Linked DNA regions of Rhizobium rhizoryzae. The protein of the gene in region 1 interacts with the protein of each later gene in a pairwise test. Links are inferred from orthologs where the notes say so. Each region holds a gene or a part of one and is shown on either strand. Other genes may lie near its edges.

What was found.
Region 2: the proteins of ptsN (region 1) and trkA interact in binary tests that used the Escherichia coli proteins (3 or more experiments, as listed by UniProt). The link is inferred for Rhizobium rhizoryzae from one-to-one orthologs.

The regions. Positions count from the first base shown.
Region 1 is NZ_CP049250.1:636,133-640,409, forward strand. Bases 710-3,684 are described here. They hold ptsN (PTS IIA-like nitrogen regulatory protein PtsN), read left to right. Parts: upstream 710-1,953; coding sequence 1,954-2,415; downstream 2,416-3,684. Other genes in these bases: rpoN (RNA polymerase factor sigma-54), read left to right, coding at 710-1,020; hpf (ribosome hibernation-promoting factor, HPF/YfiA family), read left to right, coding at 1,322-1,894; grpE (nucleotide exchange factor GrpE), read right to left, coding at 2,498-3,136; hrcA (heat-inducible transcriptional repressor HrcA), read right to left, coding at 3,228-3,684. Also shown: more of rpoN, read left to right, coding at 1-709; more of hrcA, read right to left, coding at 3,685-4,277. UniProt on the Escherichia coli protein: Seems to have a role in regulating nitrogen assimilation.
Region 2 is NZ_CP049250.1:2,569,992-2,574,173, reverse strand. What follows is about bases 391-3,270. They hold trkA (Trk system potassium transporter TrkA), read right to left. Parts: upstream 2,579-3,270; coding sequence 1,202-2,578; downstream 391-1,201. Other genes in these bases: ntrX (nitrogen assimilation response regulator NtrX), read right to left, coding at 2,615-3,270; hfq (RNA chaperone Hfq), read right to left, coding at 629-871. Outside these bases: GTPase HflX, read right to left, coding at 1-390; more of ntrX, read right to left, coding at 3,271-3,979; G6N80_RS18205 (sensor histidine kinase NtrY-like), read right to left, coding at 3,969-4,182. UniProt on the Escherichia coli protein: Part of the constitutive potassium transport systems TrkG and TrkH. May regulate the transport activity of TrkG and TrkH systems. Binds to NAD(+) and NADH.

The DNA.
Region 1 (4,277 bases):
ACAGACCTTCTCGATGAGAATGGCTATCTGCAGGGCGATACGTCAGAGGTCGCAGAGCGCCTTGGCACGACGCCAGCGCAGGTCGATGCCATCCTGAAGTCCTTGCAATTCCTCGATCCACCGGGAGTTTATGCACGCTCGCTCACCGAATGTCTCTCCATCCAGCTGGCTCAGAAGGATCGGCTGGATCCGGCTATGCAGGCACTTCTGGGAAATCTTGAACTTCTGGCCAAGCGGGATTTTGCGTCGCTCCGGCGCATCTGCGGGGTGGATGACGAGGATCTCATCGACATGCTGGCAGAGATCCGCGCGCTCAACCCGCGTCCGGGAAGCAGCTTCGAAAATGGCGGCTACGAGGCTATCCTCCCTGATGTGGTGGTGCGTGCCGGGACTGACGGAAGCTGGCTTGTCGAACTGAACCCAGATACTTTGCCGAGGGTGCTCGTCAACCAGACCTATTTTCAGTCGATTTCCAAGAAGGCGTCCAGACCGGGTGAGGACGCGAATTTCCTGTCCGAATGCCTTCAGAATGCAAACTGGCTCACACGCAGCCTGGACCAGCGCGCCAAGACGATCATGAAAGTGGCCTCCGAAATCGTCCGTCAGCAGGACGCATTCTTGCTCCACGGGGTCGATCATCTTCGTCCGCTGAACCTGAAGACCGTGGCCGAAGCCATCAAAATGCATGAGTCAACAGTCAGCCGGGTCACATCGAATAAATACATGCTGACCCCGCGCGGGCTTTTCGAGCTCAAATATTTTTTCACAGTTTCCATCAACTCGGCTGAAGGTGGAGACAATCATTCCGCTGAAGCCGTGCGTCATCGCATTCGCCAGATGATCGCGCAGGAGGCTCCGGAAGCAGTCCTGTCCGATGACGATATCGTCGCCATCCTGAAGAAATCAGGCGTCGAGCTGGCACGAAGAACCGTTGCCAAATATCGGGAATCCATGAACATTCCGAGCTCCGTTCAACGACGGCGCGAGAAGCGGGCTCTCGCCAAGATTGCCGCCTGTTGAGCTGGACGTGCCCCATCCCCAGGCTCGGGTAAACCTGAGCGAATCAGTTCACCAGACGCGAATCACAGCCAAGATGAACCTTGGCTTAAAGCATTTCTTGCTCACATAGCGCCGTTGACTTTCCTGAAATCGACCGCTAGAAGCCCGCCGCACGAATGAGAAAGGACGGCGGGAGCCGCATTTAACGGTCGATCAGGCCTATCGTTATCAAATCGGCGAAGTATCAGCAGAGACGCTTGGATGAGGGAGCCGCTTGGCGTAGACTGCCATGTGCAAGTCACGACAAGAAGGAAGGAATTCCATGAGTGTGCGTGTATCCGGAAAGCATATGGAAATCGGCGATTCGTTTAGACAGCGGATCGAGGGCCATATCGGGGAGGCGGTTACAAAATACTTCGACGGAGGATATTCGGGTCAGGTGATCGTGGAGAAATCCGGATCCCGATATACCTCGGACTGCAAGGTGCACCTGGACACCGGCATCGTGCTCCATGCCACAGGTGAAGCCAACGATCCGCAGGTTAGCTTCGATGCAGCATCGGAACGGATTGAAAAGCGCCTGCGCCGCTACAAGCGCAAGCTTCGCGACCACCATGCTGGGGCAACCCAGAACGGCTATGCAGAAATCGCCTACACGGTGATGGACGCGGTGTCGGAAGAGGAGGACGAGGTTCCGGATGACTTTGCTCCCACGATCGTGGCAGAAAGCTCCAAGCCTCTGAAGACAATGACCGTCGCAAGCGCCGTCATGGCGCTCGACATGACAGACGAACCCGTTCTGTTTTTCAGGAACCCTGGAAAACAGTTGAACATTGTGTACCGCCGCAACGACGGCAATATTGGCTGGATCGACGCCGCCAGTATCAAAGGATAGCCTGAAGGGAGTGCTTCGGCACTCCCATACCCCCCGGCGGGGGCAGAAGGATGGAAAGAATGGCGTTGGCAGATCTGCTGCAGCAAGATGCAATTATTCCTGCGCTCAAGGTCAATTCCAAGAAACAGCTTCTCCAGGAACTCGCCGTCAAGGCTGCAAAGCTGACGGGACTTCCAGAGCGCGAGATATTCGATGTCATCCTGCAGCGTGAGCGACTTGGCTCGACCGGTGTCGGCCACGGCATCGCCATTCCGCACGGCAAGCTTGGCAGTATTGGGGCAATCACGGGATTATTTGCCCGGCTTGAAACCCCGGTGGATTTCGAAGCGCTGGATGATGAACCGGTCGATCTGGTTTTCCTTCTTCTGGCACCCGAAGGCGCTGGAGCTGACCACCTCAAGGCACTCTCGCGCATTGCCCGGGTGCTGAGAGATCACGATCTTGTGGCAAAGCTGCGCGCCACCGATTCAGCGTCCGCCATCTATGCGTTTCTGAATCAGGAACAGGCGAACGCCGCCTGATTCACTTCCATCGCCTTGAAAGCAAAAAGGTCCGCCTCTTTCGAAGCGGACCTTTTTTCTTGATCAGAAATACCGGCGTTGATTACGCCTTATCGGCGGTTGCCTCGGCAGCGGCGGATGCTTCAACCTTCGGGCCACCTTTTGCAACACCGACCATGGCGGGACGAAGAACGCGCTCGCCAATGACGTAACCCGCCTGGACGACCTGCACGACCGTGTTGTTGGGAACAGCAGGATTCGGAACCTCAAACATGGCCTGATGGAAATTCGGATCGAATTTCTGACCTTCGGCATCGATCTTGCGTACACCGTGGCGCTCAAGTGCCGATAGCATTGCGCGCTCTGTCATATCGACGCCTTCGATCAAGGCCTTGAGGCCAGCATCACCCGCTTCTCGCGTTTCGGCAGGGATTGAGTCGAGCGCCCGTCGCAGATTGTCAGACACGGCCAGCATGTCACGCGCGAAGGCGGTTACGGCGTAGGACTTGGCGTCCTTCACATCGCGCTCTGTGCGGCGGCGAAGATTGTCCATCTCTGCTGCGAGGCGCAGGAAACGGTCGCGGATCTCGTTATTCTCCGCCCGAAGCGCTTCCAACGGGTCTGGCTGCTGCTCACCAGGAGCTTCCGAACCATTTTCCGCAAAGGCTGAAGCAGCGGCAGCAGCAGCAGCGTCCTGATTCTCTTCCGCGTCAGGTCCGGGTTTCTTCGTCTCGTCGGTCATGACGTACTCCATCAAAGGTTTGTCTGAAAGTGAGCCCGATATCGAGGTTCGAGCCTGAAAAATCAAGGCTTCTGCACATATCGGGACGGATTTACTGCGCGCGGGGGTTTCGGCTGAGCCGTGTCAGCAGTTGCGCCGTGTAATCCACCATTGGCACGATGCGCGAATAGTTCAGCCGGGTCGGGCCAATCACGCCGACAGCACCAACGATGCGATCCTCTTCGTCGCGGTAGGGAGCAACCACCAGCGAGGAACCGGAGAGGGAGAAAAGCTTGTTTTCCGAGCCGATGAAGATGCGGACACCGGGACCGCTTTCTGCCAGATCCAGGATCTCCAGAAGACTGTCCTTCTTCTCGAGATCATCAAAAAGCATACGGAGGCGATCCAGATCCTCTGCGCCGGCAAGGCCCTCCAGAAGATTGGCGCGGCCACGCACGATGAGGCGCGAGGGCTTTCCTTCCTCGTTGTCACCTGCCCAGACAGCAAGACCTCTTTCCACCAGATCGCGGGACAAAGTATCGAGTTCCGTCTGGACGCGCTGCTTCAGGGTTCGAAGCTGACCGCGCAGTTCCGGTAGGGTCTGGCCGCTCAGATGTGCGTTAAGAAAATTGGCAGCTTCCGTCAACTGCGATGACGTCACACCGGCAGGCAGATCGATGATACGATTTTCAACCTGGTTATGATCACCCACCAGAATGGCCAGCGCCTTTGTCGGTTCAAGCCGGATGAACTCGACATGTTTCAACACAGGGTCGCTTTTCGCCGTGATCACAATGCCTGCGCCGCGGGAAACACCGGACAGCATCAGAGATGCTTCCGTCATCAGATTTTCCATCGGCTGATCACGGTCACTCGCACGGATCTGGCGCTCGATGCTGGCGCGATCTTCCACGGAAAGATCGCCGACCTGCATGAAGGCATCAACGAAGAAGCGAAGGCCGATCTGCGTCGGCAAGCGACCAGCACTGATGTGTGGCGCGTAGATAAGCCCCAGTTCCTCGAGGTCGCTCATCACGTTGCGGACGGAGGCCGGAGAGAGGGAGATTGGCAAAAGGCGCGCGAGATTGCGCGAGCCGAGCGGCTCGCCCGTTTCCAGATAGCTTTCGACGATACGCCGGAAGATCTCGCGCGATCGCTCGTC
Region 2 (4,182 bases), 1.9 Mb from region 1 along the record:
CGTCCCCTCCTTCGTGGAGGCTCGTCGCCCGAAAATCTCGAGAATGAGACCCGTGCGATCAATCACCTTCGCCTGCCATTCCTTTTCGAGATTGCGCTGTTGCACCGGCGTCAACGGATGGTCGACGATCACCAGACCACAGTCATTCTCGTCCAGCAGAGCCTTGATCTCCTCGATCTTGCCGGTCCCAATCAGTGTCGCGGGCTTCGGCTGACTGACCGGTATGATCAGTCCACGAGCAATCGTCAGGTCAATGGCACGAGCCAGACCCATCGCTTCTTCCAGTCTTGCTTCATCGGATCGGCGCGGCGCAGGTGTCGCCGTGTCAGACGGGCCGGAAGCGGCAGATCGCGCCTGTTTCAAAACCGGAACGAGCACCAGCGCGCGCATATCATCGCGGCGTTTCTCGGCGTCGGGAATCAGGGATTCATGTGAGGTATCGCGAGTGACTATCGCAGTCTTCCTTCAATTCTAGCCAATTAAGCCGTTTGGGGAAACAACCAGTTCGCTAAGACATGCGAAAACCGCCGAAAGGTGTCGGCGGTCTGAGGTTCCCTGCAAGTGACGGCTTTCCTGAGTGATAGATGGGGCAACCGGTGTTGGTATTCAATGGCTGCCCTGATCGAGATCAACCAGCGCTTTCTTCAGTTTCGAACATCTGCATCGGCTGTCCAGGCATGATTGTAGAGATCGCATGCTTATAGACCAGCTGCGAATGACCATCACGCCGCAACAACACGCAGAAATTGTCGAAGGATGTTACAACACCCGTCAGCTTGACGCCATTGATGAGGAAAATAGTAAGTGAAATCTTCTGCTTGCGAACAGTGTTGAGAAACAAGTCTTGAAGATTTTGAGAACGTTCCGCCATAGCGCCGCTTCTTTCTTTTTTGCCAGCCATGCGGCCGGGATATGATCACGCTCGGAAAATTCGGTAGAGCACCCTCTCCTGCCTCCACCGTCCGTGCAATTGGTTATCAAATCGCCGTGTTTTGCGCAATGACCAATCGCATATGCGAAGAACCGGCCCTTGTTGAGAACAATGCTTGTAAAAGCAGTTACTTATCGAGAAATCTCGCTTTTTGCGAAGCTCAATAGGCCGTCCATACGACGCCTAATGAATATCATGCTATCGAACTATCCACAGCTCTTGGCAGCGCCAACCTGCATAGGCCAGCTGGAATTCTCGCAGGGTCATTCTCTAGAAATATTGGATAGACACCCGGAATAGCTGCTCCACATTGCGCACGGCCTTTCGAGTAGCCAGCAGAACAACCCTGTCCTTTGCCTTGATCCGCGTTTCACCACCAGGTTTCAGAACCTTTCCGTCGCGCAGCATGGCACCAATTCGTATTCCTTCCGGCAGATCGAGATCACGAAGACAGGACCCAACCAGCGGTGAAGTTTCCAGAGCCTCGGCTTCGATCACCTCTGCGGCGCCATTCTGAACGGCGTAGACGGATCGAATTCGCCCCTTGCGAACGTGCTGAAGGACACGGGAAATGGTAACAGCGCGCGGATTGATAACGGAGTCGATGTTCAATGAATCACTCACCTCGCTCAGCGAGGTGGAATTGACAAGAACGAGGTTGGATCGGCATCCCAGCGCCTTGGCCATGACCGCACTGAGAATATTGACCTGGTCATTGTTGGTCAGCGTGATCATCAGGTCGGCATCCTGAATATCAGCCTGCTGCAGAAGGCTCTGCTCCAGAGACGAGCCCTGCAGAACGACGGCGTTCTTCAGCTCTTCTGCAATGAGTGTGGCGCGCGCCCGATCTGTTTCGATGATCTTGACCCGGCTTCTTGGCTGCATCTGCTCGATACGCTGTGCAACATAGAGCCCGATATTGCCACCGCCGGCGATCACGATCCGCTTCGCTTCCTGCTCTTCATGGCCGAACAGACCAAGCGTGCGCCGTGTATGCTCGCGCTGGCAGATCACATAGGCCAGATCCCCAACGTGAAGCTGATCACCCGATCGGGGAATGAAAAGCTTCCCGTCCCGCAAAACTCCCACGACGGTAGCAATCAGATCCGGAAACAGTTGGCTCAATTGCTCAAGCGGCGTGTCCACCACCGGGCAATCTTCCATGCATTCAATGGCAACCATCGCGATGGCGTCGTCAGCAAAGCGGGCAACGTCCACAGCACCGGGAAACGATATACGTCGCAGAACCATCTTGCCGACTTCGATTTCTGGAGAAATCGTCACGTCGATCGACATGTTCCGGCTGCTGAAGAGATCGGCATATTCCGGCAGCAGATAGCTTTGCGAGCGAATACGGGCGATCTTGGTCGGGACACTGAAAAGCGCATGAGCGACCTCGCAGGCCACGATGTTGACCTCATCGTACAACGTCACGGCGATGATCATATCCGCCTGCTCGGCGCCTGCCTTGGCGAGCACGTCCGGATGCGCGCCGTGACCGACATAGCCGCGCACATCAAGCGTTTCGGTGATGGCGTTGATCAACGCCGCCGAAGTATCGATCACCGATACATCGTTTTCTTCTTGCGAAAGACGCTCGGCGATTCCGTAACCCACCTGCCCGGCACCACAAATGATGACCTTCATCTTGCTCTTTCAACGTAACGGGTGGGTATTCAAAGTTCAGACGCCCAGCGACTTCAGCTTGCGATGAAGTGCTGAACGCTCCATACCAACAAATTCAGCCGTGCGGGAGATGTTGCCACCAAAACGATTGATCTGCGCCACAAGATAATCGCGTTCGAACATTTCGCGAGCCTCGCGGAGCGGCAAGGTCATGATGTGATGATCCCCCTTCGTGGAGATCTTCGGCAGCATGTCGCCAAGATCCGTCGGAAGCATATCCGCCGAGATCGGCGAATCCGGACCGTCGGTTCGCGCAAGTATCATCAGCCGCTCGATGTTGTTACGCAACTGGCGAATATTGCCGGGCCAGTCATGCGCCTGCAGAACAGCCATAGCATCATCGCCGATCTTGCGCGGACGAATGCCCGCCTGCTCCGAGATCTGTCGCATGAACATGTCCACGAGGAAGGGGATGTCTTCGCGACGCTCGGCCAACGCTGGAACCTTGACGGGCACAACGGCAAGGCGATGGTAAAGGTCCTCACGGAAGATGCCTTCCGCGATCAGGTTCTCGAGGTGGTATGCGGTCGACGAAATGATGCGAACATCGACCTTGACGCGTTTGGATCCACCGACGCGTTCGAACTGTTGATCAACCAGCACCCGCAGGATCTTGTTCTGCGTTTCGCGCGGCATCTCGCCAACCTCATCAAGGTACAAGATACCGCGATGCGCTTCTTCGAGTGCGCCGATCTTGCGTGGCTGCCCCGGCCCGCCTTCCGTACCGAACAGCGCGATCTCCATACGATCCGGCGTAATGGTTGCCGCGTTCAAGGCGACGAAGGGACCGCCCGCACGGGACGACCGCTTGTGGATCATCCGCGCAACCAGTTCCTTGCCGGAACCGGAGGGGCCAAGAATCATAATGCGGCTATTGGTCGGCGCAATCTTTTCGATCGTCTGGCGAAGCTGCGATATGGCGACCGAGGTCCCCACGAGTTCCGAAGAATCGCCCGCCCGTTTCTTAAGCTCGGTGACCTCGCGCTTCAGCTTGGAATTCTCAAGCGCACGTTCGGCGATCAGGATCAGGCGATCAGCCTTGAACGGCTTCTCGATGAAATCGAAAGCGCCGCGCTTGATGGCGGATACGGCAGTCTCGATGTTGCCATGACCTGAGATCATCACGACCGGAACCTCAGGGTGCCGGACCTTGATCTCATCCAGCAGAGCCAGCCCATCAAGCTTGCTTCCCTGCATCCAGATATCCAGGAAAATCAGGCGCGGCACACGATCGGAGATCGCCGCGAGGGCGCTATCGCTGTCATGCGCCATCCGCGTTTCGTGTCCTTCATCGGACAGAATACCCGCAACGATTTCCCGAATGTCTGCTTCATCATCCACGACGAGGATATCAGACGCCATAAGCTGCTTCCTTGTTCATATCTGTTTGAGACGCGGCAGCACTCTGAACATGCGGCAGGATCACACGGATCATGGCACCCTTGCCCTGATCGAAATCCGCCGGTGCGTCGTGCAGTTCCAATTGGCCGCCGTGCTCCTCAATGATCTTCTTCACGATGGCGAGTCCGAGCCCGGTGCCCTTTTCCCGCATCGTCATGTAAGGC